2 regions of the Sphingomonas fucosidasi genome follow, and region 1 is predicted to be linked to the other one. Evidence: riboswitches for the same ligand, from Rfam matches in the RefSeq annotation. Region 1 holds a riboswitch; the other holds the start of a gene.

Region 1 (6,824 bases):
GCGGGGGAGGATCGCACAGTCTCCGATCACTCCGCCGGCAGATAGATCTCGCTGCCTTTCGCGCGGAATTTCTCGCTCATGTCGGCCATGCCCTTCTCCGCGTCGCTGCCGGTCGCGAAGATCGCCCGCTCAACATCAACCGCATCTACGTCCGCCGCAAGGAACGTATCCGCCGGCGCGTTCTGCTTGGCGGCAAAGTCGCGGACCTCCTGCGTGATCTTCATCGAGCAGAATTTGGGCCCGCACATCGAACAGAAATGCGCGGTCTTGGCGCCCTCGGCCGGCAACGTCTGGTCGTGATAGGATTCCGCCGTGTCGGGATCGAGCGACAGGTTGAACTGGTCGCGCCAGCGAAACTCGAAGCGCGCGCGTGACAGCGCATCGTCGCGCATCTGCGCCGCGGGATGCCCCTTCGCCAGATCCGCGGCATGCGCGGCCAGCTTGTACGTCACCACACCGACCTTCACGTCGTCGCGATCCGGCAAGCCCAGATGCTCCTTCGGCGTGACGTAGCAAAGCATCGCGGTGCCGTACCAGCCGATCATCGCGGCGCCGATCCCACTGGTGATGTGGTCGTAGCCCGGCGCGATGTCCGTCGTGAGCGGCCCTAACGTATAGAAGGGTGCCTCGCCGCAGACTTCGAGCTGCTTGTCCATGTTCTCCTTGATCTTGTGCATAGGCACGTGGCCGGGGCCTTCGATCATGACCTGGACGTCGCTCTTCCACGCGCGGTGGGTGAGTTCGCCTAGCGTGTAGAGTTCGCTGAACTGCGCTTCGTCGTTGGCGTCGGCGATGCTGCCGGGGCGCAGGCCGTCGCCGAGGCTGTAGGCGATGTCGTACGCCTTCATGATCTCGGTGATCTCGTCGAAGCGCTCGTAGAGGAAGCTCTCCTTGTGGTGGCTGAGGCACCATTTCGCCATGATCGAGCCGCCGCGCGAGACGATGCCGGTGACGCGTTTCGCGGTCATCGGGATGTAGGCGAGGCGGACGCCGGCGTGGATCGTGAAGTAATCTACGCCCTGCTCGGCCTGCTCGATGAGCGTGTCGCGGAAGATCTCCCAGGTGAGGTCTTCGGCGACGCCGCCGACCTTTTCGAGCGCCTGGTAGATCGGGACGGTGCCGATCGGGACCGGCGAATTGCGGAGGATCCATTCGCGGGTGTCGTGGATGTTGCGGCCGGTGCTGAGGTCCATCACCGTGTCCGCGCCCCAGCGGATCGACCAGACGAGCTTGTCGACTTCGGCGGCGACGTTGCTGGCCACCGCGGAGTTACCGATGTTGGCGTTGATCTTGACCAGGAAGTTGCGGCCGATCGCCATCGGTTCGGATTCGGGGTGGTTGATGTTGTTGGGGATGATCGCGCGGCCGCGGGCGATCTCGTCGCGGACGAATTCCGGGGTGACGAAGTCGGGGATGCTGGCGCCGAAGGATTCGCCGTCTCGCTTGTAGTCTTTCAGCATAGCGCAGCCGAGGTTTTCTCGGGTGGCGACGTATTCCATCTCGGGGGTGATGATGCCGCGGCGGGCGTAGTGCATCTGGCTGACGTTGTGGCCTGCCTTCGCACGCAAGGGCCGCTTGATGCTGCCGGGGAATTGCGGGACGCCGCCGGAGCGGTCCGGGCCAAGCTGCCCATTGTCCTCGGGGCGGATTTCACGCGCGTCGTAGCTCTCGACGTCACCGCGAGCCTCGATCCACCTGCGGCGGAGTTGGGGAAGGCCGGCGTTGATGTCGATTTTCGCGCGGGGGTCTGTGTAGGGGCCGCTGGTGTCGTAGACGCGTAAGGGGGGCTCGGAGCAGGACGGGTCGAGGACGATCTCGCGCATGGCGACGCGGACGTCGGGGCTGTAGGGGACCGCGACGTGGATTTTCCGCGAGCCTCGGATCGGGCCGATGGTTACGCCGATGTCTGCTGTCGGGGTGCGTGCTTCGATGTCGGCCATGCGCTTGCTCCTAAGGGTATCGGAGCAAGGATTGCGGTTCTGTGGCGACCGCTCCCTCCCTCCGCCGGTATCAACCGGATCAGGTTCAGCGGGTCGAAGGCTCCAGCCTTCCTCTCAAGCGCGGATCAGCGCTCCCCCGGGGTGGGGTGAGCATAGGCGGCTTGGGATGGGGTGCAATGGCAAACTTGGTGGTGGTGCGGACAGTCGAGGCGTTTGCGTTTGGGCCTGCCCTTCGACTTCGCTCAGGGCGAACGGGAGTGGGGGCGGTGCCTTTGCGATCCTCCCCCGCAAGGGGGAGGTGGCTGGCGCTTGCCAGACGGAGGGGGCGGTAAGGGTAACTGCTGTTGCGCGTCCTCCCCCTCCGTCACCTTCGGTGCCACCTCCCCCTGGCGGGGGAGGATTGAGGTTGTGCGGACAAACGAAAAAAGGCCGCCGCCCTGCTTTGGGGCTGCGGCCTTTCAGTGTGGCAGAGCCAAGATTACTTCGTCATGCCGGGCTTGTTCCGGCATCCACCGTGCCGCGCAATCGGGGGTGTCGAGTTTGCGGCGCGGTGGACCCCGGAACTAGTCCGGGGTGACGGAGTGATTGGTTACGTCATGCCTTAAAATCTAAACGACACGGTGCCGCGCAGGGAGTGCCAGCGGAAGTTCTCATCGCTGCGGCGGAAGGTGGTGCCGGCGGTGTTGGGGGCGAGGACGAACGGGTTGTTCGCCAGCAACACCGGGCTGCCGGCGAGCGCGGTGCCGGCGGTGACAAGAACGCGGGCGTCGTCGTCCTTGTACTGGTGGTAGGTGTATTCCATGCCGATCGAGATGTTGCGGGTCAGCTTCTGCTCGATGCCGCCGCCGCCGACATAGCCCCAGCGCTTGTTCGAGCCGGTGGCCGCGAACGCGTTGGCCGTGTTGGTGGTGAAGAACAGATTGTCGATCTTGGCATAGCCGGCGCCGCCGGTGGCGTAGAACAGCGTGTTGCGCGCGGCGAGGCCGGCGCGGACGCGGGCCGAAGCTTCCCATTTCAGCTTGCGGGCCATCGTGTAGCTGGCGGGCGTGGTCGAGAAACCGGCGACGCTATCGGTGATGTCGGACTTGCCGAATTCGCCGACCAGGCCGACCACGAACGGGCCGCTCTGCACGTCGAAGCCGGCGCGACCATAATAGGACCAGCCGTCATCGTCGTTGCGGCACCCGAAATCGACGACCGCGGTGCGCGCGGAACCGTTGCAGAAGCCCGGCGAGAACGCGTTGCCACCAGTGATGGTGTTGACGCTTTCGTTGAAATTGCCGTCGCCGTTGCGATCGAACAGGATCGACGAGCCGACATCGTTGGGCTGGACGTCGTAGCCGCCGGCCGCGCCGATGTAGACGCCCGAGAACGGCTTGCTGTCCCGGTCGGTGGTCATGTCCTGCGCGGCGGCGGGAACGGCAAAAATGCCCGCGGTCGCGAGACCGGCGAGCATAGTGAGCTTTGTGAAGTGTTTCATTGGTCATTCCCCAAACAAGGATCGCGGCGCTCCTGAATGCGCCGCGATCCGAGGTTTCTGTTTCAGTCCGTGACGGCGATCACGCGTTGGCGCCGCTGCTCCGAAGTGCGTCGGTGCGGTTGTTGGTCCCGTTGGGGAAGAAGCCCCCGCCGATCTTTGCGGTATTGGTCAGATAGGCGATGTTGTGCACCTGCGCGATCGACCGGCTATAGGCCAGACCGTTGGCGTCGGTCGGGACGATGTTCGAGATCGTCGCATCGGTACCGGTGATGCCCTGATCGATGTCGCTGCTGCCGTCCAGGCTGTCGCGCGCGTCGCTGATCTGGCCCGCGATGGTGCGCAGCGACGGTGTATCGAGGCCCTTGCGGTACAGGATCGTGCGGATTAGGCCGGCGTGATAGGCCTCGGCCGCGAGGATGCCGGCGGCCGCCTCGAGATAGGTCTTGTTGGCGATAAGCGCCGCTGCGCCCTTGTACGCCGAGACGCCGACGTCCTCGAAGATGTACGCGCCGAGCAGGAAGCTATTGTCGTCGGCATAGGGGTTGAACACCTGCGATGCAGAGACGACGCCGGCTGCGCGTGCTGCGGCCGTGAACGCACCCGGCGCGGCGACCGTGCCGACCGAGATGTCGATCGCCGGCTGGGCGACGGCGGCGGTGCCGAGAGCGGTACGCAGGAACGCGACGTGCGCGACCTCGTCGATCGCGATCTCGCGGGCATATTCGCGGACGATCGCATCCTGAAACGGTACCTGTGCGCCGCCGGTGACGGCACCCTGCGTACCGGTGCCGGTCAGCAGGCTGGCGTTCAGCCCGACGCCGAATGCCGCGAAGGCGTAGAACTGCGCTTCGAGATATTCGAGGTTGAGCGCGTAGTTGAGGATATCCGCATCGTTGATGGCGGCGGCGGGGGTCGGGGTCGGCGTGGGAGCGGGGGCGAGATCTTCATCGTCGTTGCCGCAGGCCGCAAGCAGGCTTGCGCCACCGATGGCGAGGGCCGAGCCGCCGGCGAAGCGGAGGAAACCGCGGCGCTCGTTACGGCGTGCGGCAATCGCATCGAATATCTCGAGCTTGGTATTGAGATCGGTCATTGGGTTAATCCCTGAATAGCGAAGATGAGCGTTGGGCTGGGCTGAGGTGATCGGGCCGATATGATCGGGCCGATCGATCAGGCTGCCGCAGTGCTCGTCCTGATGTTGCCGGCCATGCCGTTCGGGAAGAACCCGCCGGCCGATGCCGCACCATTGTTGAGATAGACGATGTTGAGCACTTGGCTCACCGAGCGGCTATAGGCGACGCCGTTGCTGTCGAGCGGGACGATGTTCGACACGGTCACCGCGGCCTGCGTGGTGGCGAGGTTGATCGGCGTCGCGCTGTACGACGAGATGCCCTGATCGATGTCGTTCGCACCGAAGATCGTCGTGTTGGCGCCGCCACCGTCGAGGCTGTCACGTGCGCGCGAGATGGCATCGGCGGAGGTGCGCAGCGATGGCGTCGCGATGCCCTTGCCGTACAGCGTCGTGCGGACGATCGCGGCGTGATACGCCTCGACCGCGAGCAGGCCGGCGGCGGCCTCGAGATACGCCTTGCTGGTCAACAGCGGGGCGGCACCCTTGTACGCGGTCACGCCGACGTCCTCGAAGATGAACGCGCCCAGCAGGAACGCCTCGTCGGTGGCGTAGGGATCGAACGCGGTGCCGGCGGGCACGAGCCCGGCGGCCTGGGCGGCGAGCGAGAAAGCGCTGGTCGGCGAGACGCTGACGTCGATCACAGGCTGCGCGACGGCGGCGGTGCCGAGCGCGGTGCGGAGGAACCTGACATGCGCAATCTCGTCCTGCGCGATCTCGCGGGCGTATTGCGAGACTATCGGATCGGTGAAATTGACCTGGCGACCGCCGCGCACCGCACCCTGGGTGCCGGTGCCGCCGAGCAGGCTGTTGTCGAGCCCGGTGCCATAGGCGGCGTAGGAATAGAATTGCGCCTCGAGATATTCGAGGTTGAGCGCGAAGTTCAGGACGTCCGCATCGGTGACGGACTGGGCCGCCGCGGCGCTTGACATCGACAAGGCGGTCGCACCGGCCGCGGTGATCGCAGCGGCGCCAAGCGCATTTTTGAAGAACTCACGCCGCTCGCTGCGCCGTTCCACTCGCGCATCGAGGGCTTCGATCAGGTGCACGCTCTCGGTCATATCAGGGTCCTCCCCTTGTTGTTGCAGACGTCGGAGTTATTAAAACAATCGAACAATCCGGACCGATGAGAGTAACACCCTGTCGCCAAGGCCCGACTCGTAACGCGCTCTATTGCGGGCAGAAATCTGCCGTCCATTTCGAGAAACGGACGCAATGGGGAAATGGACGCAGCATTAACGGCAATGTCGTGAAATAAATTTCAGGTGGGGTGGCGGTGTGGTGAAGCGGCGGCGGGGCGGTCTTGCGAAGGCGCTCGGGGCGAATTCGCGGGAGCGTTCGGAAGATCGGGTCGCGGCGGTTTTGCGGGAGCTTCGGTGGCTGGCGTTGCGGGAGCTTCGGGGCGCTTTGGCCGCGGCAGTTTTAGTGGCCGGCTGGCTCTCGTCGGTAGGAAGTCGCTGGCGGTTGAGGCCTTGCGGTCTACTTTCCCCTTCCCTTCAAGGTAGGGGCTTTTCGTCGAATCTCTACCTTACGATCCTCCCCCGCCAGGGGGAGGTGGCGCCGTAGGCGACGGAGGGGGAGGACACTGAACCGGCGTTTGCGCTACCTCCCCCTCCGTCTGGCAAGGCCAGCCACCTCCCCCTTGCGGGGGAGGATCGATGGGTCAGAGGGCTTGGCTCAGAAGGTGTAGGTCAGGCCGATCGCGCCGAGCCACTGGTCGGCGTCGCCGACGTCGGCGACGATCGGGCTGTCCTTGTACTTGCCGACCATGCGGCCGTAGAGCACGCCAGCCCCGACGCCGAAGCCGTGGCGGAGATCGCCGGACAGGCTCTGCACCACGAACAGCGACGCATTGACGCGGCGGAAACCGCTGTCGTTGACGTCGTAGGTGCGCAAGCCGCTAGCGAGCGAGCCGATCGGCGTCACCGCCGCATAGGTGCGGCCGAAGCCCTTGCCGGCATAATCCGCCGACACGCCGAGCGAGACGAGCGTGCGCACCGAAAGCGGCGTGGTGTAGTTCACCTGCGGCGTGACGACGTAGCTGTCGTACGTGCCCGACACGTCGTGAACGTACGCGACGCGCGCGGTGAGCGTGTCGTAATCGCTGGTGATGACGCCGGTCCGGGCGACGCCGACATAGCCGCCGAGTTCGTAGGCGGTGTCGATCTTGCCGAGCGCGCGGACCTGGCGGTTGTCGATGTCGCCGGTGCGATCGCGACGGACGCCGCCGATGACACCGAGTTCGAAATTGGTGCCGACCTCGCCCGTGTTCGGGATC
Region 2 (6,824 bases), on a different contig from region 1:
CCGCGCCTTCGCGCAGTTTCGCCTGCCATGCCTGCGCATAAGCCAGGAAGAACCGCTGGTCGCCGGTCAATCCGCCGATCACCGGCGCCTTGCCGTGATCCGCCTGGTATTTCTGATACGCCGCATAGGCGGTCTCGACGCCGCCGAGATCGCCGATATTCTCGCCGAGCGTCAGCGCGCCCTTCACATGCACGCCGGGGATCGGCTCATACGCGTCATATTGTTTCGACAGCGCGGCGGTGCGCTGCGTGAACGCCGCTCGTGCCTCCGGCGTCCACCAGTTCTCGAACTTGCCGGACGCACTAAACTGGCTGCCCTGGTCGTCGAAGCCATGCCCCATCTCGTGCCCGATGATCGCCCCGATCGCCCCGTAATTCACCGCGGCATCCGCCTTCAGATCGAAATAGGGGGGCTGCAGGATCGCCGCCGGGAAAGTGATCTGGTTGTTGAGCGGGTCATAATAGGCGTTCACGGTCTGCGGCGTCATGCCCCACAGCGTGCGATCGACCGGCTTGCCGAGCCGCGACAGTTCGAGCTGGTGCTGGAACTCGCCCGAGCGCATCGCATTGCCGACCGGATCGCCGCGAACGACCTGCAACGATGCATAGTCGATATACTTGACCGGATGCCCGATCCGCGGATCGAACGCGGCGAGTTTGGCCAGCGCCTGCGTCTTGGTCGCCTGGTCCATCCAGGTGTTCGCGGTGATCCGCTCCTTGTACGCGGCGCGCAGATTGGCGATCAGCTCGCCCATCTTCGCTTCGCTCTCGGGCGGGTAATGGCGCTTCACATAGACTTCGCCGACCGCCTCGCCCATCGTCCCGTTGACCAGCGCGATGCCGCGCTTCCACCGCGCGCGCTGCTGCGGCTGGTCGGCGAGCGTCTTGCCGTAGAAATCGAACGTCGCCTGATCGAACGCCTTGGGCAACACGGCGGAGCTGGCCGAGGCGAGACGGAACTTCATCCAGTCCTGCCACGTCGATACCGGCGTCGCCGCAAAGATCTTGCCCAGTTCGGTCAGCGCGGTCGAATTGGTCATGTAGACGATCGGGAAATTGCCATAGCCCGCGGTCGACAGCAGCAAAGGCCAGTCGAATTCGGGGGCCAGTGCCTTGCGACCTGCCGCATCCATGGGCTTGAGCATCGCCTTGAGGTCACGCGACTGGACCGGCGACCATTGCACCTTCGCCATCGCCGTTTCCAACGCGACGATCCGATCCGCCTTGGCCGACGCGTCCGGGATCCCGGACAAGGTCAGCATCTTCTCGACATACGCACGATAGGCGGTGCGGAAGGTATCGTATTTCGGACCCTGTTCGAGATAGTAATCGCGACCGCCCATACCGAGCGAACCTTGGCCGGCGGCGACTGAATAGCGCTTCGGATCGGCTGGATCGGGCAACTGGCCGACCTCGACCGGCGCGGCATAGCCGACCGTTGAGAACAGCGTTTGCAGCTTCTGCTTGTCGCCGGCCGCATCGATTTTCGCGAAATACGGCTTCAGCGGTGCAGCCCCGGCGCGTTCGATCGCGGCTTCGTCCATGAAGCTTGCATACAGGTCGCCGAATTGCTTCGCGCCGGGGCCGACCGCGGCCGGATCACGCGCGGCGTCGTCGAGGATCGTGCGGACCTGCTGCTCGGCCTGGTCGGCGAGAATGACGCTGCCGCCCGCTGAGGTGCGATCGGCGGCGATCTCGGTCCGCTTGTTCCAGTTGCCGTTCGCATACGTCCAGAAATCGTCACCCGGCTTCACCGCCTTGTCGGCCGCGGTCAGGTCGATCCCGAACGTCCCGTAGCGCGTGCCGGTCGAGGCTTGTGGCGCCGCCGGTGTGGATTGGGTCTGCGCGACGGCCGACGCCGACAAGGCGAGCACGGCGACGCCGAGCGATAGGCGGGGAATGTGGGTGAACGGCATCGAAACTCCTGGACGAGAAGGGGCAACCCCCGGGTTGAACGCTGATCGATAAAGCAAGCCGGACGACATCGCCTCCGGTCGGCGTGCACGAAGGTGCCCCCGTCGCGCAGCCGGCAAGCTGACGCATATTTCGTCCGCTAGCAATATCCGTGCGATGGTCGGCAAAACGCGCTGCGCAACTGCCCTGCGCTCGTCGCACCATCTCGTGCGACGTCGAAGCCCAGTCTGGATTCCGTGCTGCACGGCGCAATGATCCCGTCGAAGGAAACCGGGATCACCCTGTTCAAAAGGTTAGCGCTTTCCAATGCCGACACGACCACCTAAGCGACGGGCATCCCCGGGGGGCCGCTGATGCGCGGCTGAGAGGTGGGCTGCAGCCCATGACCCGCTGAACCTGATCCGGCTTATACCGGCGTAGGGAGGGTCTGCGGCTGGCCCGTCGTCCCTCCGATTGGAGTGGACGTGATTTTTTTCAGTGCTGGTTTTCGTATAATGTCCGCCGCGCGCGAGCGCAGGCTTTTAGGCCTGGTCGTAACAACCTTCGCCGCATCGTCGGCAGGTGCGCAGGTGGCTGACCCGGTCGAACCCGCAGAAATCCGCGTCGTCGGCAAGCAGGACCCGGCAGGGCTGCTGCCCGACCAGAAGGTCCCGCGCGCGCAGAGCGCGATCTCCGCCGACTTCATCAACAAGCAGGCACCGACGCTCAACGCGTTCCAGCTCGTCACGCTGCTCCCCGGTGCGAACGTCGCGTCGAGCGATCCCTATGGCCTGTCGACGAGCTCCAGCCTGACGCTGCGCGGTCTCGGCCAGGACGAGATCGGCGTGCTGATGGAGGGCGCACCGCAGAACGACATCGGCTATTACTACGCCTACCCCTCGCAGTTCGCCGACCCAGAGAACCTCAAGCGCATCTCGCTCGCCCAAGGCTCGGTCGATATCGATTCCCCGACGCTCGGCGGTGCAGGCGGTTTACTGTCGCTATCGCTCGACGATCCGAAGGCGCGTCCCGGCGCGCTGGTCGACCTGTCGCTCGGCAGCTACGCGGCGCGGCGCGCGTTCGTCCGGATCGATAGCGGGACGATCGGCAACACCGGGCTGAAGGCGTTCCTGTCCTATTCGAACACGCGCGCGGACAATTGGCGGGGGGCGGGCTACGACACGCGCCAGCACATCGACGCCAAGATCCTCAGCGAATGGGGCGCCGGCAACCGCGCCAGCCTCGCGCTCTCCTACAACGACGCGAACTCGTCGAGCTACCCAAGCCCGACGCTCGCCGAGTGGAACGCGCAGGGCCGCGATTTCAATTTCGACGAGCGCTACACGGCAGGGAACACCAACTATTGGCGGCTGTACCGCGCGCCGTTCCGCAATCTCTACGCCTCCGCGCCGGTGCACCTCGTGCTGAACGATCGGCTTGCGCTCGACAGCACCACCTATCTCCAGTTCGGTTACGGCAACTCGCCCTACGGGACGCAGCTGACCACCGAAGGCAATTTCCTCGGCACCGAGGCACTCGCCCAGCCGATCGCGCTGCCCGGCGCAGTCGACGGCGTCGCGACCGTGCTCGGCAATTACACCGGCGACCAGATGCGGACCGGCAACGTCAGCAAGCTCACCTTCAAGACAGGCATGCACACGCTGACCGCCGGGCTCTGGTTCGATTATGGCACCGATCGCGTCACCCAGTCGTACACGTCGATCGACGCCGATGGGCAGCCGTTCGACCGCTGGGGGTATCGCGCGAAAGCGATCCGCACCGCCGACGGCCGCCTGCTCGCCTATGAGAACCAGCGCACCGTCACGGTCACGAAGGGCTTCTTCCTCGCCGACAGCATCGCGCTGACGCCGCGGCTGACGATCGACGCCGGGTTCAAGGGCGTCAACGTGCTGCGCAACGGCCGCACCTATTTGCCTGGACCGCAGGACAAGGTCCGCAACGACAGTTTCGCCGCATTGCCGCGCGCCGCGATCCACTACCGGCTCGACGATCGCCAACAGCTGTTCGCCAACATCACCACCAACTTCCGCACGCCCAACGAATTCACGCTCTACAACAGCTATTTCGGCGGCGAAGTCGTCGTGCGCGGGACGAACGCGCTCAAGAACGAATATTCGGTCTCGCAGGAGATCGGCTATCGCTTCATCGGCGAACAGCTCTCCGCCTCGGTGACCGGCTTCCACTACAAGTTCCGCAACCGACAACTCGCCACCGTGCTCGACCAGGGCGGCGCGCAGGTCAACGCGACGCTCAACGCCGGCGGCCAGACCTCGTACGGGGTGGATGCGGAGATCGACTATCGCCCGGTCGCAGGCGTCAGCCTCTACCTTTCGGGCGAATATCTGCGCGCGCGGATCGACGACGACCTGCCCGTCGGCGCGGACTTCCTGCCGACCAAGGGCAAGCACGCGGTCTCCAGTCCCACCGTCCAGTTCGGTGCCGGCGGGATCTATGACGATGGCCGGTTCTTCGGCAGCGTCGCGTCGAAATATATCGGCCGGCAATATGCGAGCTTCATGAACGACGAGCGGATCAAGGGCTATGCGACGCTCGATCTGTCGGTCGGCATGCACCTCGCCGACTGGCTCGACGGCAAGCGCACCGATCTGCGCGTCAACGCGATCAACGTCACCGATCCGCACGTCCTCGCCGGCGTCCAGTCGGTCAGCACCAACGCGCAGGACACGATCGGCCGCAACGGCACGGTCATCGCAGGCTCCCCCCCGGCCTATTATATCGGCAGCGGTGCGGCGGTCATGGCGACGATCTCGCGGGCATTCTGAGATGGCGACGCAGCCTGCGCATCTGGTCCACGGCATGGGCACCGCGATGGAGGCGCCGACCTGGCCCGCGATCACCGCCGACGAGGCGAATGCGGTGATCGCCCGCTTTCCGGCGGCAGGGCGGCTGACCGGGCTGCACTGGCATTCCCCGCGACCGTTCTCCGCCGCGACGCTGGCGCACACGACGCAGGGCGCGTTCCTGTTGAAGCGCCACCACCGCAGCGTCCGCTCGATCGAGGGACTGGCGGAGGAGCACGCGTTCATCGCGCACCTCGCCGGCGCGGGCATGTCGGTACCCGAGGTGATGGCAACCGCAGACGGCGCGACGGCGGTGACGAGCGGCGCCTGGTCGTACGAACTGCACCGTGCGGCGCCGGGTGCGGACCTGTACCGCAACAGCCTGTCATGGACGCCGTTCGCCTCGCACGCGCATGCCCATGCCGCCGGTGTCGCGCTCGCGAATTTACATGAGGCGGCGCGCAGTTTCAGCGCGCCGGCCCGCCGACCGCAGCCACTGGTTGCCAGCTTCACCATCCTCCCCGCCGCCGATCCGCTCGCCGCAGCCGAAGCCTATGTCGCGGCCCGTCCCGCGCTGGCCGCGTTCCTCGAATCCAAGCCTTGGCGACGCGAGCTCGCGAGGCTGTTCGAAGCCTTGGGGCAGGGGTTGGCCCCTCTGCTTGCCGAGCAAACGCCGCTGTGGACGCACAACGACTGGCACCCCTCCAACCTGCTCTGGACGAACGGCGGCAGTGTCCGAACCGCGTTCGACTTCGGACTCGCCGACCGGACCTGCGCCGTGCACGACATCGCCACCGCGATCGAGCGCACCGCCGTTCGCTGGCTCGACCTAGGGCAGGGGACCGACGACATCGGCGATCCAGAGGCAGCATTGGCGCTGCTTGCGGGCTACGCCACCACCGCGCCGCTCGCTCGCGCCGACATTGCCGCGGTCGTTCGCGTGTTGCCGCTGGTCCACCTCGAGTTCGCGCTGTCGGAGATCGATTACTTCACCGCAGTGGTCGAAGACCCGGCATCTGCCGGGCTCGCCTGGGACGGGTATGTGATCGGCCACGCCGAGTGGTTTTTGTCTACCCCAGGGCAGGATTTCCTTCGCGCGATCGAAGCCGGGGCTCATTCCCAATGACCGCGTTCGAGATCGTCGCGGTCGCGGTGAGCGTCACGGGCATCTGGCTGACCGCGACGCGCCGCATGCTGTGCTGGCCGGTCAACCTCATCGCCTGCGGGCTCTATTTCAAGCTGTTCCTCGACGTCCGGCTCTATGCCGACATGGTCCTGCAAGCGCTGTTCGGGCTCGCGATCCTCTATGGCTGGGTCGCCTGGACCCGCGGCAAGGACGCCACCGGCGACGTCGTCGTGGTCCCGCTTCGCCCCGCGCACGCGATCGCGAGTCTCGCCGCGGGCGCGGCCGGCGCCGTCGCGATCGGCTGGTTCATGAGCCGCTACACCGACGCCGCGCTGCCATGGATGGACGCCGCGCTCAGCAGCTTCAGCCTCGTCGCGCAATATTGGACCGCACGCCGCCACACCGCCAACTGGCTGCTCTGGATCGCAGTCGACATTCTCTATGTCGGGATGTTCCTGGTCAAAGGCCTGACGCTGACCGCGGGCTTGTACGCGGCGATGATCGCGCTCGCGGTGATCGGCTATCGCCGCTGGCGACAAGCGGAAGTGCCCCAGGTGGCCGCCCCCATCGCCTCGCGCTGACCGCCCCCGCGACGGTTGCGCAGCGGGCTGCAGCATGCTCTACCTACTCAGACAAATAGAATGTCGAGAAGAGGGTGCTGCCATGACCGATCCGTCGCCTGCCGGACAATCGCGTCGTCATTTCCTGACGAGCGTCGGCAAAAGCGCGCTGCTGGCGGGGCCGTTGGCGGCCACCGCCAACGCCGTCTATGCCGCAACCCCCGTTAAGGCGCCGGGGGTGCCGACGGCGTCGCTGCGTCCGTTCGACATGGCCGATGTGACGCTCGGCGAGGGACCGTTCCTGCACGCGCAGCGCAAGACCGAAGCGTATCTCCTGTCGCTCGACCCCGATCGGATGCTCCACAATTTCCGCGTGAATGCTGGATTGCCGCCCAAGGCGCCGGTCTATGGCGGCTGGGAATCG

What was found. Region 1 has a riboswitch for thiamine pyrophosphate ahead of thiC (phosphomethylpyrimidine synthase ThiC). Riboswitches for the same ligand answer to the same signal wherever they lie in the genome.
Region 2: it holds a riboswitch for thiamine pyrophosphate, as region 1 does, so the genes downstream of both, U1737_RS01630 (TonB-dependent receptor) here and thiC (phosphomethylpyrimidine synthase ThiC) in region 1, are expected to answer to the same signal.

The regions. Positions count from the first base shown of each region.
Region 1 covers NZ_JAXOJR010000006.1:271,178-278,001, reverse strand. The annotation lists gene thiC (phosphomethylpyrimidine synthase ThiC) at 27-1,940, opposite strand; TPP riboswitch at 1,980-2,089, opposite strand; gene U1737_RS12945 (outer membrane protein) at 2,542-3,420, opposite strand; gene U1737_RS12940 (ferritin-like domain-containing protein) at 3,500-4,510, opposite strand; gene U1737_RS12935 (ferritin-like domain-containing protein) at 4,588-5,607, opposite strand; gene U1737_RS12930 (MipA/OmpV family protein) at 6,224-6,824, opposite strand, start outside.
Region 2 covers NZ_JAXOJR010000001.1:345,189-352,012, forward strand. The annotation lists gene U1737_RS01625 (M13 family metallopeptidase) at 1-1,915, opposite strand, end outside; TPP riboswitch at 2,244-2,353, shown strand; gene U1737_RS01630 (TonB-dependent receptor) at 2,408-4,696, shown strand; gene U1737_RS01635 (phosphotransferase enzyme family protein) at 4,698-5,840, shown strand; gene pnuC (nicotinamide riboside transporter PnuC) at 5,837-6,421, shown strand; gene U1737_RS01645 (glycoside hydrolase family 127 protein) at 6,504-6,824, shown strand, end outside.